DNA from 3 places in the Shewanella mytili genome. Region 1 is predicted to be linked to each of the others. Evidence: predicted binding sites of a transcription regulator. Region 1 holds the regulator's gene; each other region holds the start of a gene.

Region 1 (4,206 bases):
TCTATTTGCCAGATGAATTTATTCACCAGCGGCTGGCGGTTAAGAAACTCCCGTACCGGTTCGTCCAGTCCGGTAAACGGCCGCAGCTGGGGTTCCCAGTGGGGATTGGGCAAGAAACGGGCATCAAACACAAAGTCCGCTTCTGTGGGCAAACCGTATTTAAAACCAAAGGAGACAAAGTTGATCACCAGCTCTTTGGTGGCACTGCCCAGCAGAATTTCCCGCACGGCATCGCTCAGCTCATAAATATTGAGGGCGGAGGTGTCGATGTAGTGATCCATCAGTTGCGACAGGGGCATGAGTAACTTGCCTTCCTGCTCGATGGCATCTTTCAGGGAGATTTTGCTCTTGGACAAGGGGTGTAGACGCCGGGTTTCGCTGTAGCGTTTCAGCAGCACTTTATCCGAGGCGTTAAGGAAGAAACTTATCACCTCGGTGTTTTGCGGCAGTTTTTCCAGCTGGCTTTCGAGCACCTTGTCCTGATTGGGCAGGTTGCGCACATCCACGCTAATGGCCACCAGCTCGTTACTGCCGCGCAGGTTGTCCAGCAAGCTGCCAATCATGGGCAGGGGCAGGTTGTCCACACAGTAGTAACCCATGTCTTCCAGAACCCGTAACGCCACAGATTTTCCTGACCCGGAGCGCCCGGAGACAATGGCCAGTTTCATCCGTTGATCACCTGATACAGTTCTGCTTGTGAGGTGGCCTTGCGCAATTGCTTGAGCACCTGTTTGTCACTGAGTTTTTCGGCCATGGCCGATAGCGTGCTCAGGTGTTGCTGGCATTGATCTGCCGGCACCACCAAGGCAAACAGGATGTCTACCGGTTGATTGTCAATGGCATCAAAAGCAATCGGTTCGTCACATTTCACCAGCACCGCAATGGGGGCGGTGATGTCTGGCAGTCGGCCATGGGGAATGGCAATGCCATTCCCGATACCGGTGCTGCCCATTTTTTCTCTGGCCAACAGGCTTTCAAAAATGGCTTGGGATGACAGGTTTGGATACTGGGTCGCCGCGAGTTCGCTGATGAGCTCCAATACCTTTTTCTTGCTGCCGGGTGTGGCGCAGGCGGTACACTCCGGCCGCAGGACGGTACTAAGTTCCATCATGAGTATTTTGTCAGCTTTTCTTTGTATTTAATGACCTGACGATCCAATTTATCAATCAGAGCGTCGATGGCGGCGTACATGTCACTATGTTCCGCGGTGCCATGCACCTCACCACCGTTCAGATTTAGCTTGGCTTCGACTCGTTGTGTGTCTTTTTCCACAGTGAGTACAACGCGCACATTATTGATCTGTTCGAAATGGCGTTCAAGTTTTGCAAATTTACCCTCCACATAGCTTTTCAGAGAGTCAGTGATCTCAATATGATGGCCTGCCAGATTAATCTGCATAGCGGTCTCCTCCATGGGGTCATTGGCTTTACAAACTCTTACGTTGATTTGAAGGCGGGATCATCATGGCTTCGCGATATTTGGCGATGGTACGCCGGGCCACGTTGATCCCCTGCTCAGCCAGAAGCTGTGCCATTTTACTGTCGCTGAGGGGCTTTTTGGGGTTTTCAGCTGCCACCAGCTTTTTAATGAATGCCCGGATGGCGGTTGATGAGCATTCGCCGCCGTCTTCAGTGCCCACGTGGCTGGAAAAGAAATACTTGAGCTCAAAAATGCCGCGGGGGGTGTGCATGTATTTTTGAGTGGTAACCCGGGAAATGGTGGATTCATGCATGTCCACCGCCAGGGCTATATCGTTCAGTACCATGGGTTTCATGGCTTCTTCGCCGTATTCAAAAAAGCCTTGCTGAAACTGCACGATGCAGTTGGCCACTTTGAGCAGGGTATCGTTGCGGCTCTCCAGACTCTTGATAAACCATTTGGCTTCCTGCAGATGACCGCGAATGAATTGGCTGTCGGACTGGCTGCGGGCGCTGCGGGCCATGGCGGCATATTGCTGGTTGATGCTGAGTTTGGGCATGCAGTCCGGGTTGAGTTCCACCACCCAGCGGCCGTTTTTCTTCCAGACGCTGACATCCGGAATGACATATTCTTCATCCTGGGGTTGCACCAGCAGGCCAGGGCGCGGGTTAAGGGTCTGGATAAGGGCTATGGCTTCGCGCAGCTCGTCTTCCTTGAGGCGGGTTTTGCGCATCAAGGTGCGGTAGTCTTTGCTGGCAATCAGGTCAAGATACTGGCTCAGCAACATCACGGCATTTTCCAGATGGGGCGTGTCGGCAGCAAATTGTGCCAGCTGGATTAACAGGCACTCTTGTAAGTCTTTGGCTGCAATGCCAACAGGATCAAAATGTTGCACACGTTTTAGCACGGCTTCGATTTCTGCCAGCTCGATTTCCGGGTCGCCCATGGCTTCGAGGATTTCCTCGGTGCTTTGGGTCAGGTAGCCCTGATCGTCAATGGCTTCAATGATGGCGGTGGCAATGGCCCCATCGGTTTCAGAAAACGGGGTAAGATTTTTCTGCCATTCCAGATGTTCGTGCAAGCCTTCACTGGTTTCCCCTTGAAAGGGCGTGTCGTCATCCCGCAGCGGGCCGGCACTGACCGCCGGTGCCGCCGTGAACACTTCATCCCAGGTGGTATCCATGGGCAGTTCTTCGGGCAGGGATTCGTTGGTGAGGGCCTCAGGGGTTTCCACGGTAGAGCTGTCGGCAACGTCTGCTGTGGCCGGGGTGTCATCCAGGGAGGCATCCGCATTTTCGCTGTTGTCGGCGAGCTGGTTGTCTTCGGTTGTCTCCAGAAGTGGATTAGCCTCCAGCGCTTGCTGAATTTCCTGTTGTAACTCCAGTGACGACAGCTGCAACAGGCGGATGGCCTGCTGCAGTTGTGGTGTCATGGTCAGTTGTTGACCCAGTTTTAACTGGAGTGACGTCTTCATGTTACCGCTTACCCCTACATCCTGTTGTGCATTAAAAAACTTTTTTTATTTAAAGCCCTTAACGATAAAGGCCGGTGTTTGTTGTTTACTATAGCTTGAATTGTTCACCCAAGTACACTGCGCGCACTTGCTGGTTATCGAGGATCTCGGTGGGGGTGCCTTCTGCAATCAGTTGCCCGTGGCTCACAATGTAAGCATGTTCGCAGACATCCAGTGTTTCGCGCACATTGTGATCGGTAATCAGCACCCCTAAACCCCGGGAGCGCAGCTGTTCGATGATTTTCTTGATGTCAATCACCGAGATGGGGTCCACCCCGGCAAACGGCTCATCGAGCAAGATGAACTTGGGATCGGCAGCCAGTGCTCTGGCAATCTCCACCCGGCGCCGTTCCCCACCGGAGAGGGACATGCCGAAGCTGTCGCGGATGTGGGTGATGTGAAACTCTTCAAGGAGTTGCTCCAGCTGTTCTTCCCGGCCGTTTTTATCCAGATCCTTGCGGATCTGCAGTACGGCCATGATGTTGTCCCGCACGGTGAGTTTGCGAAAAATACTGGCTTCCTGGGGCAGATAACCGATGCCTTTGCGGGCACGTATGTGCATGGGTGCCAAGGTCAGTTCATCTTCATCAATGAAAATCCGGCCCTTTTCGCTTTGGATAAGCCCTACTACCATGTAAAAGGTGGTGGTTTTTCCTGCGCCATTGGGGCCGAGCAAGCCCACAATCTGCCCGGTTTTTACCGCCAGGCTGACATCTTTGACCACCATTCTTTTTTTGTAGCTCTTGGCGAGATTCTGGGCGATCAGGGTGTTACTCATTGCTGCTCCTGCCGGGGGCCGGTTTTGCCATCTTGTTGGTAATTATCCGGTTGAATGACCGTGGTTACCCGGTCGTTGCCATGACCGCTGCTGGTGGCCTGCAGTTGCTGGTTTTCCAGGTCATAGACGATTTTCTCAGCGGTGGACAGGCTGCCGTCTTGTTCCACTTTGGCGTTGCCGATGAGTGTCAGTACCCGTTTGTTGATGTGGTAGTGTATTTCGTTGGCACTGGCGTTGGCGATACGACCATCCTCCAGTTGCTTGCGAAAGGTGGCAGGTGAGCCTTTGGCCACCAAAATGCGCTCGCCGTTTTTGTCGGTATTGGAGGCGTTGAGCTCCTGGGCGGTGAGTTTCATGGAGCCTTGGGTCACGGTCACATGGCCGACGTACACCACCTGCTTGTTTTTGATGTCGGCATCTTGGGTATCGGCATTAATCTTGACTTGTTGCAACAGGTCGTTATCGATGGCCGCTGCCGACAGGCTGGCCAGAGACA
Region 2 (4,206 bases), on a different contig from region 1:
CGGCTGATTGTTGGCAGCCATTACTGGCGCTTGGCAAACAGCTCGGTGTATTTTTCATCCCATTTTGGCGGGGTGCCAATATGATTTTTGATAAAATCGATAAAAGCGCTGACCTTGGGCGCCAAATGCTTACGCCGCGGGTACACCGCCTGTAATGGCAGATGATTCACCAGATGCCATTCCGGCAGCAGAGGCACCAGTTTGCCTTCTTCAATCTCGTTTTCCAGCAGGTAAGTGGCCAGATACACAATGCCCAAGCCACTGACGGCAGCGGATTTCAGCGCCGGAGCGTTATCCACCCGGAAGTTGCCGTTAACGCCGATTTCGCAGTAATCATCACCTTTTTTGAACTGCCACACACTGTGCTCGTGCCATTCACCGTGGTACACCAAGCAGTTGTGTTCCACCAGCTGTTCTGGCCGTGTGGGCTGACCATGGGCTGCAATGTATTCGGGGGAAGCCAGCAGCATGAACTGGCATTTCATCAGGGGTCTTGCCACCATGCCAAGCGGCAACTGCTCTGACATGGTCAGCAACAGATCCAACCCTTCACTGACCACATCCACTTTATGATCCAGCAAGCTTACCTGTAACTCCAGCTCCGGATGACGCTCCATGAACTCAGGCAGTGCCGGAATGATATGCGCCGTACCAAAGGATTGGGAGATGCCCAGTTTCAATACCCCACGGGTGGCATCATTAAGGTTATGCACGCTGGCAACCGCCTGATCGGCGCCGCGCAACAGCTCTTCACCCTGGGTATAGAGCAGGTTACCGGCTTCAGTAAGGCTCAGGCTGCGGGTAGTACGCTGAATTAACTGTACACCCAGTTTGTGCTCCAAATCGGCCACCTGAGTGCTGACCTTGGACTTTGAAATTCCCAGACGGCGGGCAGCAGCGCTAAAGCTGCCGGCACGGGCGACGTGGGTGAAAATCGCGATAGGTTCCAATAGTTCTAACATGAAAGTCGCCTTAAACCTTTAACTTCATTGATATTTTATAACGACAAACAGCATGGTTCCTGCTGCGGGGATACTTGCGGGGGTGCCGATCAGTAATGCATCGTTGCCATATAAGGCGCAGACCCTCGGAGGTTAAGCGCTTAGAGTATATCAAGTCTTTGTTCGCTACTCTAACCCCATCGTTCTGTATTCGCAAAAAAGCCTGGTGTCAGAAATAAAAAACCCCGCATCTGGAAGGGAAATGCGGGGAAAGTCCACGTCGAGGGAAGAAGGGTTAATCAATCATCGTCAGTATGGCGGGATACCAGCGGGTAAGCCGCCAGGGCGGGCACTTGTTCCCGCAGTTGTTGCTCTACCACTAACAGTTGCTGGAAATTGTCACATAAACGGTCGGCGCGCTGCTCAATGGCATCGGAGCGGGCTTCCATTTTCTTTTCAATCTCATCGCCTATCTGCTCCATGCGCTCGCCAAACGCCTCCATGCGTTCGCTGAAGTTCCCGTCACCGTTCATCATGCTTTGGCCCACGTTCATCAGGATGGACCCCACCGACTGCATCATCAGTTCTTCCACCTGTTGGGAAAACTCTTCATTGAAAGCCTCATCCACATCGCTGCCGGTAGCCCCAATAAAATAGGTATCCTGTTTGTGATACACGGTTTTGTTGATGCGCTCACGCAACTGGCCCATCATGGCATCCAGTTTGCTGCCGGCATCATCCCCAAGAAGGGGCGTGAGTGCCGCAGTTACCCCGTCATTGGCCATGATTAATGCATCATCCACCAGTGCAATCACTTCCGGCATTTGCTCGGCTACGCCCTGATGATACTCGGTCAGCAGTTTTTTCTGCGCCGCATTCAAGGGGACTTCCTTACCGTCCACATACAGGTGTTCCATTTCAATACGGTAATGCTCCTGACCTTTGCTGCCCACAACCAACTGCTCGGGCGTAAGGGTGACATCGTAATTAAGAGACACGTCACAGGCATTATTGGGGGACTTCAGCGCTACTGCCGTGGCAGAAAACACCGGCGTTAACAGGGCGCAACCTAACGTCATTCCAAGCATCAGCTTTTTCATTTAAGGGTTCCTTGTAAAAATCTTCATGAGCTGCCCAAGATAAAGCATGAGTCATGCCATATTTTTATGTTTATGATTTTAAAGAATTTTATAAAATCATCTTGCGCTAGCAAGCAATGAAGCAACTGGCCAATCGTCAAACACGCCAGCTTTTGGTAAATATGACTATGCCAAGGGCATAAAAGGTTGGAATGAACGCAAAAATAATGGCCGTGCTTGGGCAGTCCTCCGCCACCCACGGCAAATACTGGGGCAGAAACCTTGGGCCGATAAACGGAAAAGACACAAAAAAGCAGCGCCGCAGCACTGCTTTCATCATGGGGATTTGTGGGGGGGCATTACCTTGGACATCTGCCATAAGTGGGCACTTGTCGCTACGGGTGCTGCCAGCAGTGGTTACCTACAAAAATGCGTTAACCCCACCAGATATCGTAAAGCGCGCTCACTTCCACTTCCTGCGCGTTCAGGCTTTCCAGAAAAGCAACCACAGCCTGGCGGTCTTCATCGGTGCATTTGCCCAGCCGCTGGGTGGCAATCACGCCATCCCACAAGCGATGGCCGCCACCATGGAACCCCAGTTCCCGCGGTTCAATCACTTCAGCAATAAAACGGTCCACCTGGGCATCAATCTCGTCTTCACTGAGACTGTCGGCAAAACGCCAGCTCACATCAAAACCCAGTTCCTGAAACTCATCAACCCGTAATTTTTTACGTAAACGGCGACTGCGAATGGCCATGACAACCTCTTTAGTTACTTGTGTTACTCGATACGCTCGAACATCAAATCCCAAACACCATGCCCCAGGCGTTGACCACGGGCTTCAAACTTGGTCAGTGGCCGGTAATCGGGCCGAGGCACCACAGTACCATCAACTGACTGATTTTTATAGCCGGGGGCGACATTCATCACCTCCAGCATGTGCTCGCTGTAGTTTTCCCAGTCGGTCGCCATGTGGAAAACGCCGCCAATGCGCAAACGGGAGCGCAATAACTGTACAAATTCAGGCTGCACAATGCGGCGCTTGTGATGACGCTTTTTATGCCACGGATCGGGGAAAAACAGCTGTACCCGCGCCAAAGCGCCTTCAGCAATGGTGTGTTGCAGCACTTCTACCGCATCATGATGAAACACCCGCAGGTTGCTGACGCCCGCTTCGGCCGCAGCTGCCAGACATGCGCCCACACCGGGTTTGTGCACCTCAATGCCGATAAAGTCTTTCTCCGGCGCGGCTTTTGCCATTGCCACCAAGGATGCGCCCATGCCAAAGCCGATTTCCAGCACCACATCGCTGTGGCGTCCGAATACTTGGGACAAATCCAGCGGCGTGGCGGAATATTCCAGCCCCATTGGCGCCCAGTACTGCTCAATGGCTTGCTCCTGGCCTTTGGTCAGGCGCCCTTCACGCAATACAAAACTTTTGACTTTGCGTAAATATTTGCCTTCTTCATTATATTCAGCAGTGGTGACTTCGCTCATGATTACCCCTGATCCGGCCAGATCTCATAAAAGAAGGGCATTATGCAAAGTTCACCGGTGAGTGCAAGCCCCGCCTGAGGAAAAAGTATCCCCCGCTGCAAATAGTGGCGCCATCAATGGCTAATATTCCCTTGTGTGGCGATCTGGCTGCGGCTACACTGCGCTCCATGAAAACAGCGTCTTTCTCTCAGCGGATCATCCACTGGTACGGCCTGCACGGCCGCAAAACCCTGCCCTGGCAACTCAACAAAACCCCTTACAAAGTATGGGTGTCAGAAATCATGTTGCAACAAACCCAGGTGGCAACGGTTATCCCCTACTTCACCCGCTTCATGGCACGCTTTCCCGATGTGGTAGCGCTGGCAAATGCCGACACGGATGAAGTGCTGCATCACTGGACCGGGCTTGGCTATTACGCCCGTGCCCGTAACCTGCATAAAGCGGCACAAATCATCCGCGATGAACACCAGGGAATATTTCCCCGGCAGTTTGATGCAGTGCTGGCATTACCGGGCATTGGCCGCTCCACTGCCGGGGCCATTTTGTCATTGTCGCTGGGGCAGCATCACCCCATTCTGGATGGCAACGTCAAACGGGTGCTGGCCCGCCATGGCGCCATTGGCGGCTGGCCGGGGCAACCCAAGGTAGAGCAAACCCTCTGGCAACTGGCCGCAACGCTTTCTCCCAA
Region 3 (4,206 bases), on a different contig from region 1:
CTCGCCCTGCACCTGCAGCTTTACGGTCATCGCCCCCAAATCCGGCGGATCGAGCCGGATTTCAGCATGCTGAATGCCGTTATTGACCATGGTGAGCAACTGCTGGCGCATGGCAGGGGCAAAACGTTGCAATAACTCTTGGCCATTGGGCGTTGCCCCGCCTGCGGTGCGCAGGGACAACTGATAGTGTGCCGGCTCGCTGCGCAGCTCATTGGCCGACGCAGATAATAGCGTATTAAAAGATGATGCGCTCTCGGCCCGCTCCTGCGCTGCCATCACCAAGGATTGCAAGGCGGGTGTTTTATCGGTTTTTTCAGCAGAGGGGGTGGTATCCGTCATCATGCTTGCCATTTTTGCCATGTCAGCAGATGCGGCCAACGGGCTGGTTTCAGGCGCTGCATTGGCAACAGCAGTTGCCGGCGGCAAGCCAGACTCGTTTTTTTGCCCAAGCAGTGATGATAACGAGGAGGCGGCCTGTGGGGTACGGTTACCAATATCCGTATCGGCAACGGTGCCGGTGTTTGCAGCGACGGGTTTATCCGCCTGCCATTGGGCCAATAACTGTTGTAACTGACTGAGCGATGCCACTGCCGACGGGGCTGCGGTCTGCCCGTCATCCGTTGGCGGCGTGCCGGCCGCATCGGTAGCGGCAGAGAATGCCTGCAAGGCGGTGAGTAACTGGGCCAATACCGCGGCGGTTTGCGTTGCCATGTTGCCATCCTCGGCATCAGGCAGCGGTGCGTCCGTATCCATATCCGCCTCGGCATCCACTTCCAATTCGGTGTTTTCACCAGATGCCGGCGCTTGCAATTGCAGTAGCAGTGCCTGCAATGCTGCATCGCCCTCCTCATCCAAAGAGGCTTGGGCAGCGTTTGCCTGCCCAGACTGCATGGTGTGTTGCAACAAGTTGCCAAGGGATTCGAATAACGCCGTCAAGGATGCAAAGGCGTCAAGTTCGCTGTCCGCATCATCCGCTTTGGCATCCGCATCTGAGGCCTTTTCTGCCTCGCCGCTTTCAGGAGGTTGGCCCTGCAATTGCTGCTGCAGTAGATTGCCAAACTGTTGCTGCAACGTTTGCGGCTCCATTTGGGCAATTTGCTGCAGCTGCGTGGGCGTTAAGCCGCACAATTTGCCCACATTGACAAGTGCTTGTTGCAAACGCTCGGCCGGCGGCAATTTTTTGCCCATGGAAATCTGCCCCAGTACCGATGCCACCTTGTCTCCTGATGCCGTTTCACTGGCGGGATGCTGCGAGGCGGCATTGGCCGCATGGTACTGTTGTTGCCCCAGGGCATTATCGCCCGCGGGCTGCACCTTAGCCTGCGCCTGCTGAAAGGCATCTGAAAACCCCTTGTTTTCAGTAAGTTTTACCGTATTTTGCACTGTCTGGCCGGGGCTTTCCTGCATTATCAGTAAAGCGTTATTGGCGAGCTGCTGCATGCACTTCTCCAGCGTTATGGGTGCGCCTGCCGTGAAACATCGCAACTGGCTGACACGACCTGAATTTGGCGATATCCGTTATTGGTAAGAATCAAAGCAAAAAACAGGCCATTAAATAATGGCTAATGGCTCCTCAATGAAAGGCTAAATGCCCGGTGGGAAGAAAAAACGTCGCGCCAGCGCGGGATTGGCAGCCCTAACCCGATTTTTTACGGAAAAACTGCTGCGAGGCAAATTCATCAATCATCTTTTGCTCTTGCTTGTTCTCCCGCTGTTGCTGCTGCTGGGCCTTTTTCTCCAGCAACAGCTCCACGGCTTTGCGTTTTTGCTGTTTCTCCATCCAGTGCTGCTGCCGGTACTGCTGTTGTTGCCGGGCATCTGCCACCACCGCCAGCTGCTGCGTGATGGCGCCATCCACTTGCTGCACAAAGCGGTGAAATTGCTGGTAATAATCAGCGCGGATCTGTTGCCCCTGCTGGGCGGAGAGCTGACGCATGTAATCCAGACGGTAATCCTGCAGGGATTGCAGCTGATTGGCGCGTTTTTGATGCTCGAACTGTGCCGCCTTGAGGCGCAAGGCCGCCTGTTCTTCCGCCTCTTTCGCAAGCTTCAGTACGGTGTACAACGGATCAGATTTTGCCACAAGTTACTCCCTATACCCGACACTGCCCAGAGAGCTGCTGCAGCATCTGTTCACTGTCGGCAAAGCTGACCGACTCGTGCAACCGCTGGCGCAAAAAGGCGTTCATGGCCGGTTGCAGGCGAATGGCGTTATCGATTCTGGGGTCACTGCCCTGTGAATAGGCGCCAATGGAGATAAGATCCCGGTTTTGCTGATATAACGAATACACCTGTTTTACCCGGCGCATGGCTTCCAGGTGTTCGGCAGAAATCACCATGGGCGCCACACGGCTGATGGAGGCTTCAATATCAATCGCCGGATAATGCCCCGAGTCGGCCAACGCACGGGACAACACGATGTGCCCGTCGAGAATGGCCCTTGACGCATCGGCAATGGGGTCTTGCTGATCATCCCCTTCGGTCAGTACGGTGTAAAAAGCGGTGATTGACCCCTGCTGGCCACCGCCGTTACCGGCCCGTTCCACCAGCCGTGGCAAGCGGGCAAACACCGATGGCGGATAGCCTTTGGTGGCCGGCGGCTCGCCCACGGCCAGGGCAATTTCACGCTGGGCCTGGGCATAACGGGTGAGGCTGTCCATCAATAACAGGACGTCATATCCCAAGTCGCGAAAATATTCGGCAATACGGGTGGAGGTTTCACAGGCGCGCAAACGCATCAAGGGGGAGGTATCAGCCGGTGCGGCAATCACCACGGAGCGGGCACGACCTTCACTGCCGAGAATTTCCTCAATGAATTCTTTCACTTCCCGGCCACGTTCCCCCACCAGCCCCACCACGATGATGTCGGCGGTGGTGCCGCGGGTCATCATGCCAAGCAGCACGCTTTTCCCCACGCCGGAGCCGGCAAACAGCCCCATGCGCTGACCCTTGCCCACGGTCAGCATGGCGTTGATGGCCCGCACCCCCACATCCAAGGGTTCGGTAATGGCGCGTCTTGCCAGCGGATTCATGGGTTCACTGTAACGGGAAACCGGCTCCAGCTCGGCAAGCGCACCCAGACCATCCAGTGGCTGGCCATTGCCATCAAGCACCCGGCCAAGCAGTTTCATGCCCACCTGCAAACCGGTTTGTTCCCCTAAGGGGATGACCCTGGCACCGGGGACCACGCCTCGTAATTCCTCTACGGGCATCAGGTATAACAGGTCATCGTCAAACCCCACCACCTCGGCCACCAAGGTGCCGGAAATGGTGTCAATGGCACACAGACTCCCCACCGGTGCCCGGCAACCGGTGGCTTCCAGCGTCAGCCCCACTACCCGCACCAATTGGCCGCTGGCAATGGGATGATAAGGGGTAATATGCTGCTGCAGTTGGCTGAGTTGATTAAGAAGATGGTGCTTGCGTGCTTCCATCTGCCGCTCCTGTAATCTGCGCTGCTGATGCGGAGGATTCGGTAGGCTCACCTTGTGGATGTTGCTCAGTGCCTGTATCCGCCGGCGCTGCAGGTGCGAGCTGCTGCGCAGTTTTTTCCAGCTGCTGGCGCTGGGCCAATACACTGCTGAACACCTCCTGCAAACGCGGCTCCAGGCGCATGTCCACTTGTGAACGCTGGCAGCTGATAAGGCAATCCCCCTGTTTGAGGCCGGGGTCTTTTTCCAGTTGCCATTGATTATGGCTCAGCTGTTCATCCCCATAAAGGGATTGCACCAGCGTCACATCCTGGGGATGCATGCGGATGGTGATTTTCTGCTCTTTCATGGGCAGGGCGTCAATGCCCTGACGCAGCGCTGCCAGGATCTGCTCCGGATGGGTCTGCAGCTCATGGCCTATTACGCTACGGCTGAGTTGCTCCACCACTGCCAGCAGTGATTGTTCTATTTCCACATCCAGCAATGCCAGCGGCTGGCAAAACTGCGCCATTAACCGCTCAAATCTGTCGAGCAGGGCCTTGGCCTGTGTTAATCCCTGGCTTTTGCCCTGCGCCTGCCCTTGGGCCAGTCCTTCAGCATGTCCTTGTTTAATCCCTTCCTGACGGCCTTTTTCCATGCCCTCTTTAAAACCTGCGGCGTTGCCCTCTTCAAAACCTTCCCGCTCGGCATCCGCCCTGATGGCTTCAATCTCCGCCATGGTGGGCGGCGCCACCACCGGCTGGGGGGCCACGGTTTTTTGCGGCTCGGGATTTTT

What was found. Region 1 encodes sigma-54, which starts transcription at its own class of promoters, with help from an activator protein. Its sites were predicted from a motif close to GTTGGCACGNNNNTNGNNT; they were not measured.
Region 2: the regulator sigma-54 is predicted to act here: its motif matches at 2,084-2,102, upstream of ACIDEJ_RS00350 (YggN family protein).
Region 3: the regulator sigma-54 is predicted to act here: its motif matches at 1,535-1,553, upstream of ACIDEJ_RS01215 (flagellar hook-length control protein FliK).

Annotation. Positions count from the first base shown of each region.
Region 1 is NZ_JBKOUD010000022.1:7,987-12,192, forward strand. It holds gene rapZ (RNase adapter RapZ) at 1-668, opposite strand, end outside; gene ptsN (PTS IIA-like nitrogen regulatory protein PtsN) at 665-1,108, opposite strand; gene hpf (ribosome hibernation promoting factor) at 1,108-1,398, opposite strand; gene ACIDEJ_RS14835 (RNA polymerase factor sigma-54) at 1,427-2,893, opposite strand; gene lptB (LPS export ABC transporter ATP-binding protein) at 2,982-3,710, opposite strand; gene lptA (lipopolysaccharide transport periplasmic protein LptA) at 3,707-4,206, opposite strand, start outside.
Region 2 is NZ_JBKOUD010000001.1:80,972-85,177, reverse strand. It holds gene ACIDEJ_RS00355 (LysR family transcriptional regulator) at 21-962, opposite strand; gene ACIDEJ_RS00350 (YggN family protein) at 1,241-2,041, opposite strand; gene ACIDEJ_RS00345 (50S ribosome-binding protein YggL) at 2,455-2,778, opposite strand; gene trmB (tRNA (guanosine(46)-N7)-methyltransferase TrmB) at 2,802-3,518, opposite strand; gene mutY (A/G-specific adenine glycosylase) at 3,686-4,206, shown strand, end outside.
Region 3 is NZ_JBKOUD010000001.1:273,806-278,011, reverse strand. It holds gene ACIDEJ_RS01215 (flagellar hook-length control protein FliK) at 1-1,440, opposite strand, end outside; gene fliJ (flagellar export protein FliJ) at 1,637-2,083, opposite strand; gene fliI (flagellar protein export ATPase FliI) at 2,094-3,434, opposite strand; gene fliH (flagellar assembly protein FliH) at 3,406-4,206, opposite strand, start outside.